Regions from separate parts of the Sorangium sp. So ce394 genome, predicted to be linked through region 3. Evidence: riboswitches for the same ligand, from Rfam matches in the RefSeq annotation. Region 3 holds a riboswitch; each other region holds the start of a gene.
What was found. Region 3 has a riboswitch for cobalamin ahead of WMF33_RS07140 (TonB-dependent receptor). Riboswitches for the same ligand answer to the same signal wherever they lie in the genome.
Positions count from the first base shown of each region.

Region 1 (3,201 bases), 4.4 Mb from region 3:
CTCCTTGAAAGGTGTGGAATCGGGGGGCGCCCGCGGCGCGGCGCGCGCGCCAGGGCGCGTGTCCGTCACCGCGCGACGGCGGCAGCGCTCTCGGCGCTAGCGCGGGGGCGCGCGGTGGCCCGCGCGCCCGGGACACGGCGCGCCGCGCGTCTCATGGCACCGAGCTGCGGGGCGCTGGACCATCGAGGCGAGCGCGGCGGGGGCGCGCCGGCTCCTCGAGGCGAGCGCGGCGGGGGCGCGCCGGCTCCTCGAGGCGAGCGCGGCGGGGGCGCGCCGCTGGCCCATCGACCGGCTCAGGGCCGCGCGCCCGGCGCCGTCACGCCACCGGGCGCCTTGGAGGCTCGGCCGCAGAGGCTCCACCGCGGCGCGCAGGCGCGCGGCCAAAGGCCGGCACGCGCGCTCCGCCCGCGAGGGCGTCGAGGCGCGGAGTCGGCCCGAATGTCGAAATGGGCACGTCGTCACATCCAGCTCCGATGGGCTTCGAGAGCCGCGTGGGCTCGGTTCATCGGGCTCTGGACGTGAAGTCGCGGGCCGCTACAGAAACCTGATAAGGAAAATCAGTTTCAAAAGCTTGATGTCACGTTCAATAAGAACTGTCAAGGTTTCCTGGTGCAGGCCCGGGGCCGCGTGGGCATGGGAATGGGCTGCGTACGGCAGCCATTTCCGCGTTGACAATCCACGCTACATCTGCCAGGAGTCGCCCCGCCATCGGTGCTCGCCTGGCCATCGCCCGGCGAGCTGAAAAGGGAACCCGGTGAGAATCCGGGACTGCCCCCGCAGCGGTGAACGGGAACGACCATCACCATCGAGCACTGGGCCGCGCTTGAGCGGCCTGGGAAGCGGTGATCAGTAGGAAAGCGTCCGGCGACGGCCGCAGCGCCCGTGAGTCCGAAGACCTGCCGACGGTGCGCGCGCCGGTGCTCCGGCGCGCGCTGACCTGAGCCTTCGAGGGGAAGGCGCGCAGGCTCTGGACCACCTCGCTCAGGCGCGGTGCCGTAGCCCGTCTGCAGTCCCCCCGATTCGGCTCTCAGCTCACCCGAGCAGTGCTGGGTCGACGCGGGCAGGCGGGCGTGAATGGTTCAATCCCTTGAGCGTGTGGTGCGTCGCCGGCGGAGCGACGGCGCGGGGCGCTGGCTCGTGCTCGCCGCCGGCAGCGCCCTGGCGGCCGCGCCGGCAGCCGTCGCGGAAGAGCTGCGCGGGGCAGGGGCCGAGCAGGGCGGCGGTCGCGCTGCCGCCGCGACAGCCCCGCTGGAGGTGCGCGTCGAGGGGGAGCGCGCGCGCGCGCCCGCGCCGCCCAAGGACCGATCCGTCGCGGGATCCGTGCTGACCCGCGACCGCCTGACCGGAGCGGGGCTCGAGGCCGCGGACGTGCTCCGCACGCAGCCGGGCGTCCAGGTGACCGAGTCGGGCGGCTTCGGCGGGCCGGCGACCGCCGCCATCCGGGGCGCGACCGCCGCGCAGACGCCGGTGTACCTCGCCGGCGTTCGCCTGAACGACGACGTCGCGGGGACCGCGGATCTCTCGCTCGTGCCGCTCTGGCTCGTCGAGCGCGTCGAGATCTACCGGGGCAACGCTCCCATCGAGGCCGATCGCCTCGGGCCGGGCGGCGCGATCTTCTTCGAGCCACGCCGGCCGTCCCGGACGACGGCCGGCGTGGGCGCCATGGCAGGCTCGTTCGGGGCCAGGCGCGGGTGGGCGTTCGCCGGCGTCAGCGCCGGCCCGGTGAGCTCGATCGTCGGGGTGAGCGCCGAGGCCGCGGCGAACCGCTATGCGTTCGTCGACGATCGCGGGACGCTCTTCGACGCGAGCGACGACACCGTCCGGCGCCGGCAGAACGCCGACGTGCGCGCCGTCGACGCCTGGGCGCTCGCGCGCTTCGATCTCGGCCACGGCGCGACCGTCGACGTGATCGCGAACGGCCTCGATCGCGAGCAGGGCGTGCCGCGGCTCGCGCTCTTGCCCTCCCGGCAGGCTCGCGGGGAATCCCGGCGCGCGCTCGCGTCCGTCGTGACGCGGGTTCCGTTCGGCGGCGAGGCGCAGCACACGCTCGAGGCGCGCACCTCGTTCATCGAGGCGCGGTCCGAGTTCCACGACCCCCTCCTCGAGCTCGCGCTCCTCACGCGCGAGCTCCGCCTCGCCGGCCGCCGCCTGGAGCAGACGCTGGGAGCGACCCTCTACCTCTCCGATCGCCTCACGGTGCGACCCATGCTCTCGGTCGCGCGCGAGGGCATCTCGCGCGAGCCGGACGACATCCCGCTCGCGCGCGCGCGGCGCACGTCGGCGCGAGGCGCCGTCAGCGCGGAGCTGCGCCTCGGCGAGTGGCTCGCGCTGCGCGCCCTCGGGAGCGGCGAGTGCCACGCCACCGGCGCGGACCCGGGCCGCCCCTGCGACGTGCTCGCGCCCTCCGGACGTATCGGCGCCGAGGCGGGGAGCGGCCGGGTTCGGCTGCTCGCGACCGTGGGGCGCTACCTCCGCGTCCCGACGCTCGGCGAGGTGTACGGCATCTCCGGCGTCGTCCACGGCAATGCGGAGCTCGAGCCGGAGTCCAGCGTCACGCTCGAGGCCGGGATCCGGGCGCAGACGCGGCCCGGCGCGGTGCTCCGAGGCGCCTACATCGACGCGTTCGTGTTCGGGCGCGCTTCGTCGGGGCTCATCGCGTACGCGCGCTCCGGTCAGGGCTACGTGGCCCCGTACAACGTCGACCGCGCCCGCGTGCTGGGCGCGGAGCTGTTGACAGGGATCGAGGTGACCTCGTTCCTCCGCGCCGAGGTCGCGGCGACGCTCCTCGATCCGCGGGACACGACGCCGCGGCGGACGACCGCCAACGACGTCCTGCCGTTTCGCCCTCGCCTCGTCGTCGCGCCGCGCCTTCGCGCCGACTGGAAGCCCGCGGACGGCGGCGTGCTCTCGGGCGCCTCCGGCGAGCTCCGGGCCGTCTACCAGTCGAGCCGGTACGCCGACCCTGCCGGCCTCGGCGTGATCGCGGAGCAGGCGACCGTCGACGTCGAGGCAGAGGCGACATGGCTCCGGGGGCACCTCGCGGCGAGGGCGCGCGTCGCGGATCTCCTGGACGCGCGGCGTACGGACGTCGTCGGGTATCCGCTCCCGGGGCGGAGCGTGTTTCTCACACTGGAGTCCACATGGTGAAGATCCGTCGATTCGCGATAGCAATCTCGATCCCGTTCCTGGGCTGCAACGTGG
Region 1 covers NZ_CP150339.1:6,340,022-6,343,222, reverse strand. The annotation lists cobalamin riboswitch at 693-918, shown strand; gene WMF33_RS23275 (TonB-dependent receptor plug domain-containing protein) at 1,075-3,147, shown strand; gene WMF33_RS23270 (YncE family protein) at 3,141-3,201, shown strand, end outside.
Region 1: linked by a shared signal. The riboswitch ahead of WMF33_RS23275 (TonB-dependent receptor plug domain-containing protein) and the one ahead of WMF33_RS07140 (TonB-dependent receptor) in region 3 are both predicted to bind cobalamin.

Region 2 (3,201 bases), 4.4 Mb from region 3:
ATGTTGTAATCTGCGGTGTCCACGTCGCCGTCATTGTCGAGATCCGCGTCCGCGATGTTCCCGAAGCCGTCGCCGTCGGTGTCTCGCTGGTCCGCGTTCGCCGTGAGATACGCGTTGTCCGCGCCGTCCGGCACGCCGTCGCTGTCGGCGTCCGGCGCGCCGTCGGGGAAATAGAGCGTCACCTTCGGCGTCACCCCGATCTCCCAGAAATCCGAGGCGCTCCCGGCCGAGTAGCACTGCCCCGCGGGGGACGAGTACTCGTCGCCCGACGGGTTCCAGGCGATCGCCAGGGCGCTCGTGTGGCCGACGAACGCGATGGGCGACGTCGCGTTGTCGTCCTCGCACGCATCAGGCGTCAGCTCGAGGTACTGCGACGAGCTCCCCTCGTTCACCGGCGTCTGGCTGCCCCCGACGACGCTCGCGACCACGCTGGCGCGGATGAGCGCGGCATAGCCATTCTCGCTCGTGCCGCCGACGCCGAATGCGTCCCCGCCGCCCACGTGCAGGGCGCCGTCCCCGTCGAAGCCGAGCGCCGCCGCGTTCAGCACGTTGCTCGCCAGGAGCGAGCCCTCGCTGCCGCCGTAGACGTACGCGCTCGCCGTGCCGTCGATGACGTCCTGGATGTCGGCCGCCGCCCAGATCCTGAGCTCGCCGGTCCGGTTGGGCGAGGTCTGATAGCCGATCCCGGTGACGAGGTTGCCCGCGGAGTCCACCGCGATCCCCCCGGAGGCGCCCGGGATGCTCGTGATCAGCGGGATCTCCGCGATCTGCGGCGCGGTCAGATCGAGGGCGTAGACGCCGCTCGTGTAGCCGCTCGGCCCGCTCCAGCCGCCGTTGATGACGAGCGTGTCGTTACCGTACCAGGCCCCGTCGTAGTAGTTGACGTCGAGCTCGATCACGTCCCCGTGGCCGAGCAGGTCGGGCGGCGAGGTGACGCTGAGGATCGAGCTCGGGAACACGAGCAGCGGCGCCCCGTAGCCGACGCCGAGCGCGATCGTGCTGCCGTCCGGCGAGATGGCGAGGAAGCTCGGATCCATCGGCCCGTCGCTCAGCGTCGCGACGGGCACGTAGACGCTCGAGCCATAGTTTTTCTGGAGGTACAAGGTCTGATCGTTGGCGACGAGGAGCCGCCCGGCCAGCTCGTATCCATCGATCTCCTCGGATGTCGTCGGGAACCCGTCCAGGGCTATGGACCACCCGTCGGCGATGGCGGGTAGGTCGAATGTATACGACGTGTTCCCCGCGTACTCGTCGAAGGCGTCCGCCAAGGCCGGCGGCGAGAGCAGGAGGAGCGCTGCGGCGACAGAAGATGCAGAAATGCGCGCAGAGCCAGCCGCGACGCGCGGCGGCGCTGAACCTTGGGAGATGATCATCGGACCGACCCTTCGCCCCCGCGGGCGATTGCGAAAGAAAGCTCGGGGGACGGATCGGAACCGGGACGGCGCGTGCGTCAGCGCCAGCTCGGACCTCCCCGCCTCCCTCGAGGCTTCCAGGTCAAACCGGCGCGGGATGTCTCCCCGACGCAGGATGTTGGCAGGTCTTCGGGCTCGCGAGCGCTCCGGCTCTCGCCGGGTTCCTACGGTCCACCGCTTCCCAGCCCGAGGGCCAGTGCGCGTCGTGGAGATCGTTCTCGCTTACCGCTGCGGGGCAGCCCCGGATTCGCACCGGGTTCCCTTTTGAGCCCTGGGCCGAAGCCAAGGGCACCAACACGAGGCGCTACATATTGCGGTGCGGCGCGCAGGTCAAGCGAGATGTCGCGGAGGAAGCCGGACGAGGGGAGCGACTACCGCCTTACCAGCGGGGGCGTGCTCACGCGTCGCGCGCCCGGAGCTCGTCGTCGAGGCGCTCGTCATACTCGTCGCGAACGGCCCCCGCGGCGGCGCCGCTCGGCGGGGTTGGCTGCGCGGCGCCGCGCCTCCACGAGCGCAGCAGGGCGAAGACCCCGAGGAAGGTCGCCGCGATGCCCAGCATCAATGCCAGCGCGACCTTGCCGAGGACGCCGGACGAAGGCGCCGCGCGGAGGCGGTCGCCATAACGAACGACGAGGTCCTGTTCGATCGCGTCGGCGGCCTCTCCCCGGCGGAGGCGGGCGCGGATCTCGCGACGAAGATCGCTCGCCACCGGGGATTCGTGCACATCGAGCGTCTGATTCCAGCAACAAGGCGCGAGCAGGCGCGCCGCGAGCGCCTTCTCGCCGGGCGCGGGCGCCGAGTCGACGAGCTCGGTCGCGGCCTCGCTGGGCGTCGCCGGCTCGGCCCTGCCGCTGAGCGCGACGCCCGCGATGGCGGCGGCCAGCGCCGCCGCGCGGCGCCAGCGTGAGCTCCGCAGAAGCCGGAGACGCACGGGCGAGCTCACTGCGCGTGCGCCGTGCGGGGAACGGGCCGGGTCATCCGCGGACGCGCCGCGCTCTCGCTGGATCATGGTGAGACAGGCTAGCGCGACCGGCCGCAAGGGCCCTGCGACACGATGTCGCGCTCATCCCAGCGCCGCCACGGGCTCGCCAAAGGCCGCGATATCGCTGCATCGTTCGAGGGGATGCGACACCGTGACGCATTGCCCGCGCCTCCTTGCAACTCCTAATGTCGCGCGCATGCCAAACGAGGTTCTCTGCTCCACGTCTCCTGGGTCCTCCTCGGCCGGCGACGGAGCGCCGGCCCGCCGGCGCGGGCGGCTCCGGCCGGTGCGGATCGGGCTCTGGGTCTCTGCGCTCGCGGGGCTCGCCGTCTTCGGCGCGGTGTCGCGCGCGCGCGAGGCGCCCGCCTCGCCGCCCGTGCTCGGCGAGATGCCGGCGTTCTCGATGACGGACCAGGACGGCCGCCCCGTCACGCGGGAGTCGCTCCGCGGGCAGACGCTGATCGTCGACTTCTTCTATGCGAGCTGTCCCGTGTCGTGCCCGAGGCTCTCGGCGCAGATGGCGGCGTTCCAGGAGCGGCTGGCCCAGCGCGGCGAGGCGCGCGGACAGGCGCTCCCCATCCACCTCATCTCGATCACGCTGGACCCGGAGAACGATACACCCGACGTGCTGCGCTCGTACGCGGCGCGCTACAGCAGCGGCCGCGGCGCCTGGTCGTTCCTCTCCGGCCGGAGCGAGGAGCTGAACCGCGTCGTGGTGAAGGGGTTCAAGGTGCGCTTCGAGCGAGCCGACCCGTCGGCCGGGCTCGGCGCGATCATGCACGGGGAATGGTTCGTCCTTGTCGATGG
Region 2 covers NZ_CP150339.1:6,326,545-6,329,745, reverse strand. The annotation lists gene WMF33_RS23225 (dockerin type I domain-containing protein) at 1-1,268, opposite strand, end outside; cobalamin riboswitch at 1,516-1,723, opposite strand; gene WMF33_RS23220 (cytochrome c-type biogenesis protein) at 1,810-2,343, opposite strand; gene WMF33_RS23215 (SCO family protein) at 2,591-3,201, shown strand, end outside.
Region 2: linked by a shared signal. The riboswitch ahead of WMF33_RS23225 (dockerin type I domain-containing protein) and the one ahead of WMF33_RS07140 (TonB-dependent receptor) in region 3 are both predicted to bind cobalamin.

Region 3 (3,201 bases):
TCGCAGAAGAGGTCGAACACCTCGGAGAGCACCTCGTGGGCGCGCGCGTCGCTCCGGTCGATCTTGTTGATGACCACGATGACCGGGAAGCCGCGCTGGAGGCACTTCGAGAGCACGAACCGCGTCTGCGGCAGCGGGCCCTCGGCGGCGTCGACGAGGAGCAGCGCCCCGTCGGCCATCATCAGGGTGCGCTCGACCTCGCCGCCGAAGTCGGAGTGGCCGGGCGTGTCGACGATGTTGATCTTGACCCCGCGGTACCGGATGCTGGTGTTCTTCGCGAGGATGGTGATGCCGCGCTCCCGCTCGAGGTCGTTCGAGTCCATGACCCGCTCGGCCACGACCTCGTTCTCTCGGAAGGCGCCCGACTGGCGGAGCATGTGATCGACGAGGGTCGTCTTCCCGTGGTCGACGTGGGCGACGATGGCGATGTTGCGGAGGTCGTTACGCGGCATATACGGCGGCGGCCGTGTAGCACGCGACCCACGGAGGAGCGAGCCCATCCTCGCCAGAGCCCGAACGTTCGGCCCGCGCGTGGACGTCGCGCGGCGAGCGCTCGCGTTCAGGTGGCGCGCGCGCGAGGCGGGCGCGAGCGCGGACAGGAGCCCGCGCGAGGCGGGCGCGTGGCGAGGGACGCGCGCGGAGCGGGCGAGGTGAGCGGGAGCGATTGACAGCCGGAGGCGCATCCTCCTAGGGTGCGCGCCGCGCTGGTGCCTGGGCGCTCGCTCAGGCTGAATAGGGAACCCGGTGAGATTCCGGGGCTGCCCCGCAGCGGTAAGCGAGAACGACCTCCACCCCATGCACTGGCCCGATGAGGGCTGGGAAGCGGTGGACAGTAGGAAGCCGGCCCGGCCGGAGCGCTCGCGAGCCCGAAGACCTGCCCGCGCCCGGCGACGGGGACACATCCGACGCCGGTTCGACCTGGGAGCCTCGAGGGAGGCGGCGAGGTCCGAGCCGGTGCAGCCCTGCGCACGTCCCGGATCCCGAGCCGCCCCCGCGTTGCCTTTCGGTCGCCCGCGGGGGCGAGAGGTCGGTCCAGGGCACCGCGCCGTGGGCGGCCTTTTTCCTCCTCGTGGAGCTCGATGCGAGCGGCCCGGCGCCGCTCCGCGCGATTGCGCGAAGGAGGACATGAATGCTGCGCGAGAACGTCACCAAGGGCCACGGACACCGCCATCGACTCCCTCGGATCGCCGCGCTGGCGATCCTGCTGTCCGCCGCGCGGCCAGCGCGGGCCCAGGGAGAGCCCATCGAGGTCACGGTGCACGCGGAGAAGCCGGGGAGCGAGGCCGCCTCGCGCGTCTCGGTCGGGCACCGCGAGCTCGAGCTCCGGCCGAGGCTCCGGCCGGGCGACCTCCTCGAGTCGGTCCCCGGGCTCTTCGCCGTGCAGCACGCCGGCGGCGGCAAGGCGAACCAGTACTTCCTGCGCGGCTTCGACGCCGACCACGGGACGGACGTCGCGTTCTTCGTCGACGGGGTGCCCGTCAACCTGGTCAGCCACGGCCACGGGCACGGCTTCACCGACCTCTACTTCATGATCCCGGAGCTCGTGATCGGGCTCGACGGCTACAAGGGGCCCTACTACGCGAGCATCGGCGATTTCGGCACCGCGGGTGCCGTCAACCTCCGCTTCGCCGAGACGCTCGACGAGAGCTCCGCGCAGCTCAGCGTGGGGCAGTACGGCATCCTGCGCGGCCTCGTGATCGCCTCGCCGGAGCTCGGCGACGACTGGCGCGCGGTGGCCGCGGCGGAGGTCTACCGGAACGACGGGCCGTTCCAGAGCCCGGAGCGGCTCAAGCGGTTCAACGTCTACCTGAGGGCGACGCGCGACCTCGGCAGCACCGGCAAGGTCCAGGCGACGTGGATGTCCTACGGCTCGACCTGGTACGGCTCCGGCCAGATCCCGGCGCGCGCCGTGTGCGGGGAGGGGGAGCAGGGCGGCCTGAACCCGCCGCCCTCCGCCTTCGGACAGCCGTGCATCGACCACTTCGGCGCGGTCGATCCGACCGAGGGCGGGGCGACCGCGCGGCACATGGCGTCGGTCTCCGCCTCGACCGCGTGGCGGGACGCCGACCTGAGCGCGATGGCTTACTTCCTGCGCTATCGCTTCACGCTGTACTCGAACTTCACGTTCTTCGCCGAGGATCCGGTGCACGGCGATGCGATCGAGCAGAACGACGACCGCACCGTGCTGGGCGCCGACCTCCGGTTCCGCAAGCAGATCGAGCACCGCGGGGCGAGGTTCACGACCTCGCTCGGCGCGCAGGTCCGCGCGGACGCGATCGACAAGTCGCTCCACCACGACGAGGCGCGCGAGCGGCTCGAGGAGCGGGATCGGACCCACGTCGACGAGGGCCAGATCGGCGTGTACGTCGAGCAGGACGCCCGGCTCCGGCGCTGGCTCCGCCTCGTGCTCGGCGTGCGCGGGCAGTGGATCGACGTCAACGTGGACGATCTGCGCGAGGACCTGGAGGGGATGGGGAGCAAGTCGAGCGGCGCGCGGGGGCAGATGCAGCTGCTCCCGAAGCTCTCGGCGGTCGTCTCGCCGGTGGGCGGGCTCGATCTCTTCGCCCACTACGGGCGCGGCTTCCACTCGAACGACGCGCGGGGCGCGGTGCTGGGCCGGGGGGCGGCGACGCTGATCACCCCGGCGAAGGGCTACGAGGTCGGCGCGAGGGTCGCGCCCGTGCGCGGCCTCTCGCTGAGCGCGGCCGGGTTCCTGCTCGACCTCGACTCCGAGCTGGTCTGGAGCGGCGACGCCGGCGTGACCGAGGCGTCGGGGGAGACGCGGCGCTACGGGATCGAGGTCGGCGCGCGTTACCGGCTCGGGAGCTGGCTCTTCGCCGACGTGGACGCGACCTTCACCCGCGCGCGCTTCCGCGCGAACGCCGGCAACGGGAGCGCGGTCGCGCTCGCGCCGACGCGGACGCTGACCGCGGGCATCGGGGTGCGCAGGGCGTTCGGCGCGCTCACGCCGTTCGCGGCGCTCCGGGTGAAGGCGATCGGCGCGCGGCCCGCGACCGAGGACGAGTCGCTCACCGCCGAGGGGTTCACGGTGGTCGACGCGAACGCGGGGCTCCGGTGGAGGAACGTCGAGGCGGCCGTGGACATCCAGAACCTCTTCGACGCGACGTGGCGCGAGGTGCAGTTCGCGAGCGACTCGAGGCTGCCGTACGAGCCGGCCGCGGTCACGGGGATCCACTACTC
Region 3 covers NZ_CP150339.1:1,948,533-1,951,733, forward strand. The annotation lists gene typA (translational GTPase TypA) at 1-500, opposite strand, end outside; cobalamin riboswitch at 689-896, shown strand; gene WMF33_RS07140 (TonB-dependent receptor) at 1,130-3,201, shown strand, end outside.

Region 4 (3,201 bases), 1.4 Mb from region 3:
CGAGCGCCGCCTCGATCTCGGCCGGCGCGGCGGCGCTCGAGAGCCACCGGAGCACCGCGGCGGCCGCGAGGACGCGCGCGGCGATGGCCGCGGCGCGGCGGGCGCCGTCGCGCGCGATCGCGTCGAGCGGGAACGGCGCGCCCGCGAGGAGCGGCTCGCCCGGGGTGAGCGCGAGCGCGAGGGCCGCGGCGACCCCTCCGAGCCACGCGGCGGGCGCGAAGGCGCGCAGGATGGCGCCGGCGGTCACGCCCTGGAGGGCGAGGGCCGCGCTCGCGACGGCGAGCAGCGCGGCCGGCGTCCAGGGCGAGCGCGCGCCCGCGGCGACGCAGCACGCGGCCACGGCGGCCCCGAGGCGGAGCCGGGGATCCACGTCGCGGAGCCGCGCGGGGGGGTCAATCCGCACGGAGCCCGTCGCCGCCGGGCTTGCCGGCGGGCTGGCCGGCGCGCTCCACGAAGAGCACGCGCGAGAAGTAGCCGATGGCGAAGCCGGCGAGGAGCCCTGCCCAGAGGAAGGCGAAGAGCAGGAGGTCGCCCTCGAGGCCCGCGAACAGCGGCCCCGTGTCGTGGCGGCCGGCGTCCTCGGCGACGCGGCGGACGACCGCCTCGTCGACCCCGTCCCACGAGGCGTCGCCGCACGCGGCGAGCCAGAGCGCGGCGGCGAGCCGCAGCGCGCTGGCGAGCCGCAGCGCCGCGGCGCGCGCGCCCCCCGCGAGCGCCGGCAGCGCGCGCTGCGCGGCCCGCCGCGTCACGACGCCCCCGCGGGGAGCGGGACGACCTGGAGCCGCTCGAGGATGTCGGGCCGCCGGGCGCGCAGGAAGACGAGCGCTCCCGCGGTCATGGCGCCCTCGAGCAAACCGAGCGGCAGCTGGGTGGGGACGAAGGCCAGGGCGACGCCGGTGAACATGGATCCCACCGACCCGTCGCCCGCGAGCCCGAGCGCGAGCTCGAGGGCCGTGGTCGCGTACGTGGCCCAGTCGGACGTCACGCCGGCCAGGAACCCCGCGACCCAGAGGCTCGCGCCGCAGCGCCGCGCGAGCCGGAAGACGAGGTATCCGGTGAACGCGCCCGCGATGCCCATCGACGCGACGTCGGCGCCGAGCGTGGTGAGCCCGCCGTGCGCGAGGAAGAGGGCCTGGATGAGGAGCGCCACCACGGTGACGAGGACGGTCATCCAGGGGCCGATGAGCACCGCGGCGAGCCCGGTGCCGCACGGGTGGGAGCAGGTCCCTGCGGTCGGCACCGGCACGGGCATGCACGAGATCGCGAAGACGGCGGCGGCGACGAGGCCGACGAACGGCTTGTAGAAGGCGTCGTCCCGGGTGCGGCGCCGGAGCAGGTGGAGGGCGACGGCGACGAAGGGCAGGGCGAGCGCGTTCCAGACGGCGCACCAGCCGAGCGGCAGGACGCCTTCCGCGAGGTGCATCGCGGCCGCGGGCCGGGGCGCGAGCAGCGTCGCGAGGAGCACGGCGGCGATGGACACAGCGCGGCCGTGAAGACCGATTTCGGCGCTCCGGGTGAAGTCCGCACCCGAACGCCACGAAGACATGCGCAAGCTGCACCTCGTGGGGGGCTCGGGTAGGTCTCCCGGCTGATGGGTTCAGGGGGCCTTTCTGGCTCCCAGCGCCGCGTCCACCTTCCCAGGCCTCTTCAGAGGCCCAGTGGTCTTTGGAGGCGGCTCCCCACTCACGGTGGCGGTACCGCGCCGGTTTCGCACCGGCTTCCCTGTTATGCCCAGAGGGCACCCGAGGTGTGGATTGTCAGATGGATGCTCGGTAGTCCCGTTTCGCGCCCGGCGTCAAGGACGTCGCGCCGCGGCCGCGGGGCAGGCGCTCGCCCTGCGGCGGCTGCCCCGCGACCGCGGCGCGCGCAGGCGCGTTCGCGGCGGCCGTCTGGCGGCGCGCGCTGGCGCGTTCGCGGCGGCCGTCTGGCGGCGCGCGCGGGCGCGTTCGCGGCGGCCGTCTGGCGGCGCGCGCGGGCGCGTTCGCGGCGGCCGTCTGGCGGCGCGCGCTGGCGCGTCTCACGCCGGAACGAGCTCCGTGATGAGCCGCGCGCGCGGGCTTCCGCCGTGGGCCGTCCAGCGCGTCGCGGGCCGCCGAGCGCTCCCGGCGTCCGGAGGTCCGGCGCGGCGGAGGGGCGCGCTGTACCGCGCCCGGCCTCACGGCATTGCGAGCGGCCGGTCAGCCGCTGCCGCGGTGTCCACCGCGTGTGGTGCCGTCCTGTCGAGCCGACAGGCTGCGCTGCGCGCGCTCGCGCCCTCCGGGGGCAACGTGGCTTCCGCGAAATTGACCGAGACGCACGCGGACAAGCTTCCTCGAAAAAGCTGCAAGCGATGTGCTTCTGTGGTTAAAGTCTCTTTACTTGTTCATCCCGGGATCGCCGCTCGCTCCCCGGGGCCCGCTCGGAGCGTGCGCCGCCCCGCGCGTGCGGCGCACGTTCCGGTGATTTTCTCGCCGCAGTGTGCTTTGTTCGTCCTGGCTCTTTACTTGTGAGCAAGTGTTCCGTGCCAGGCTCGCTTCGTCGCGGAGCCTGGCGTGAACGGCGGCGGGCTCTCGTGTTCTCTTTTCGAGGGCGCGGCGAGCGACTCCGCCGGACGCTGCTCCGGCGCGGGTATGCCCGGCTCGAACGCGCATTCGCGAAAATCGGCGATGTGCGCGCTGCGCTGTCACCTGGCTGTCATCGTGCGGGAGCAATTCGCTCATCCGCGTGCAGCGGTTGCACTTTGTTATCGACAACCTGCTTCCGGGTGCCACACTCCGATCACCGCATGCGCACCGGCGCGGTTTCCCCCCCCCGGCCCGGAGCGCGTGCGGGCTATCTCGAGCACCGCAGCGGACGTTCTCCGCGCCGCTGCGGTTTCCCTACCGCGGTCATGTCTGGCCCCCCTCCAGCATGACACGCGGTCTTTTTTTGGCTCTCCTGGCGCGCTGTTCGGCAACTCACTTTCCTGTGAACGCCGCCTGCGATTTCGCCAGGAACGCTTTCATTCCGAGCTGTTGGTCCTCGCTGCCGAAGAGCGCGGCGAATGCCTGCGCTTCCAGCTCGTTGGCGGCGGTGAGGTCGAGGCTCTCGCCGCGCAGCAGGACGCGCTTGGCGGCGGCGACGGCGAGCGGCCCGCGCGAGGCGATCTTGAGGGCGGTGTCGCGGGCGCGCGCGAGGAGCTCGGCCGCCGGGAAGACGGCGTTGACGAGGCCGATCGAGAGC
Region 4 covers NZ_CP150339.1:578,718-581,918, forward strand. The annotation lists gene WMF33_RS02175 (CbiQ family ECF transporter T component) at 1-403, opposite strand, end outside; gene WMF33_RS02180 (hypothetical protein) at 393-749, opposite strand; gene WMF33_RS02185 (energy-coupling factor ABC transporter permease) at 746-1,480, opposite strand; cobalamin riboswitch at 1,558-1,761, opposite strand; gene WMF33_RS02190 (enoyl-CoA hydratase/isomerase family protein) at 2,937-3,201, opposite strand, start outside.
Region 4: linked by a shared signal. The riboswitch ahead of WMF33_RS02185 (energy-coupling factor ABC transporter permease) and the one ahead of WMF33_RS07140 (TonB-dependent receptor) in region 3 are both predicted to bind cobalamin.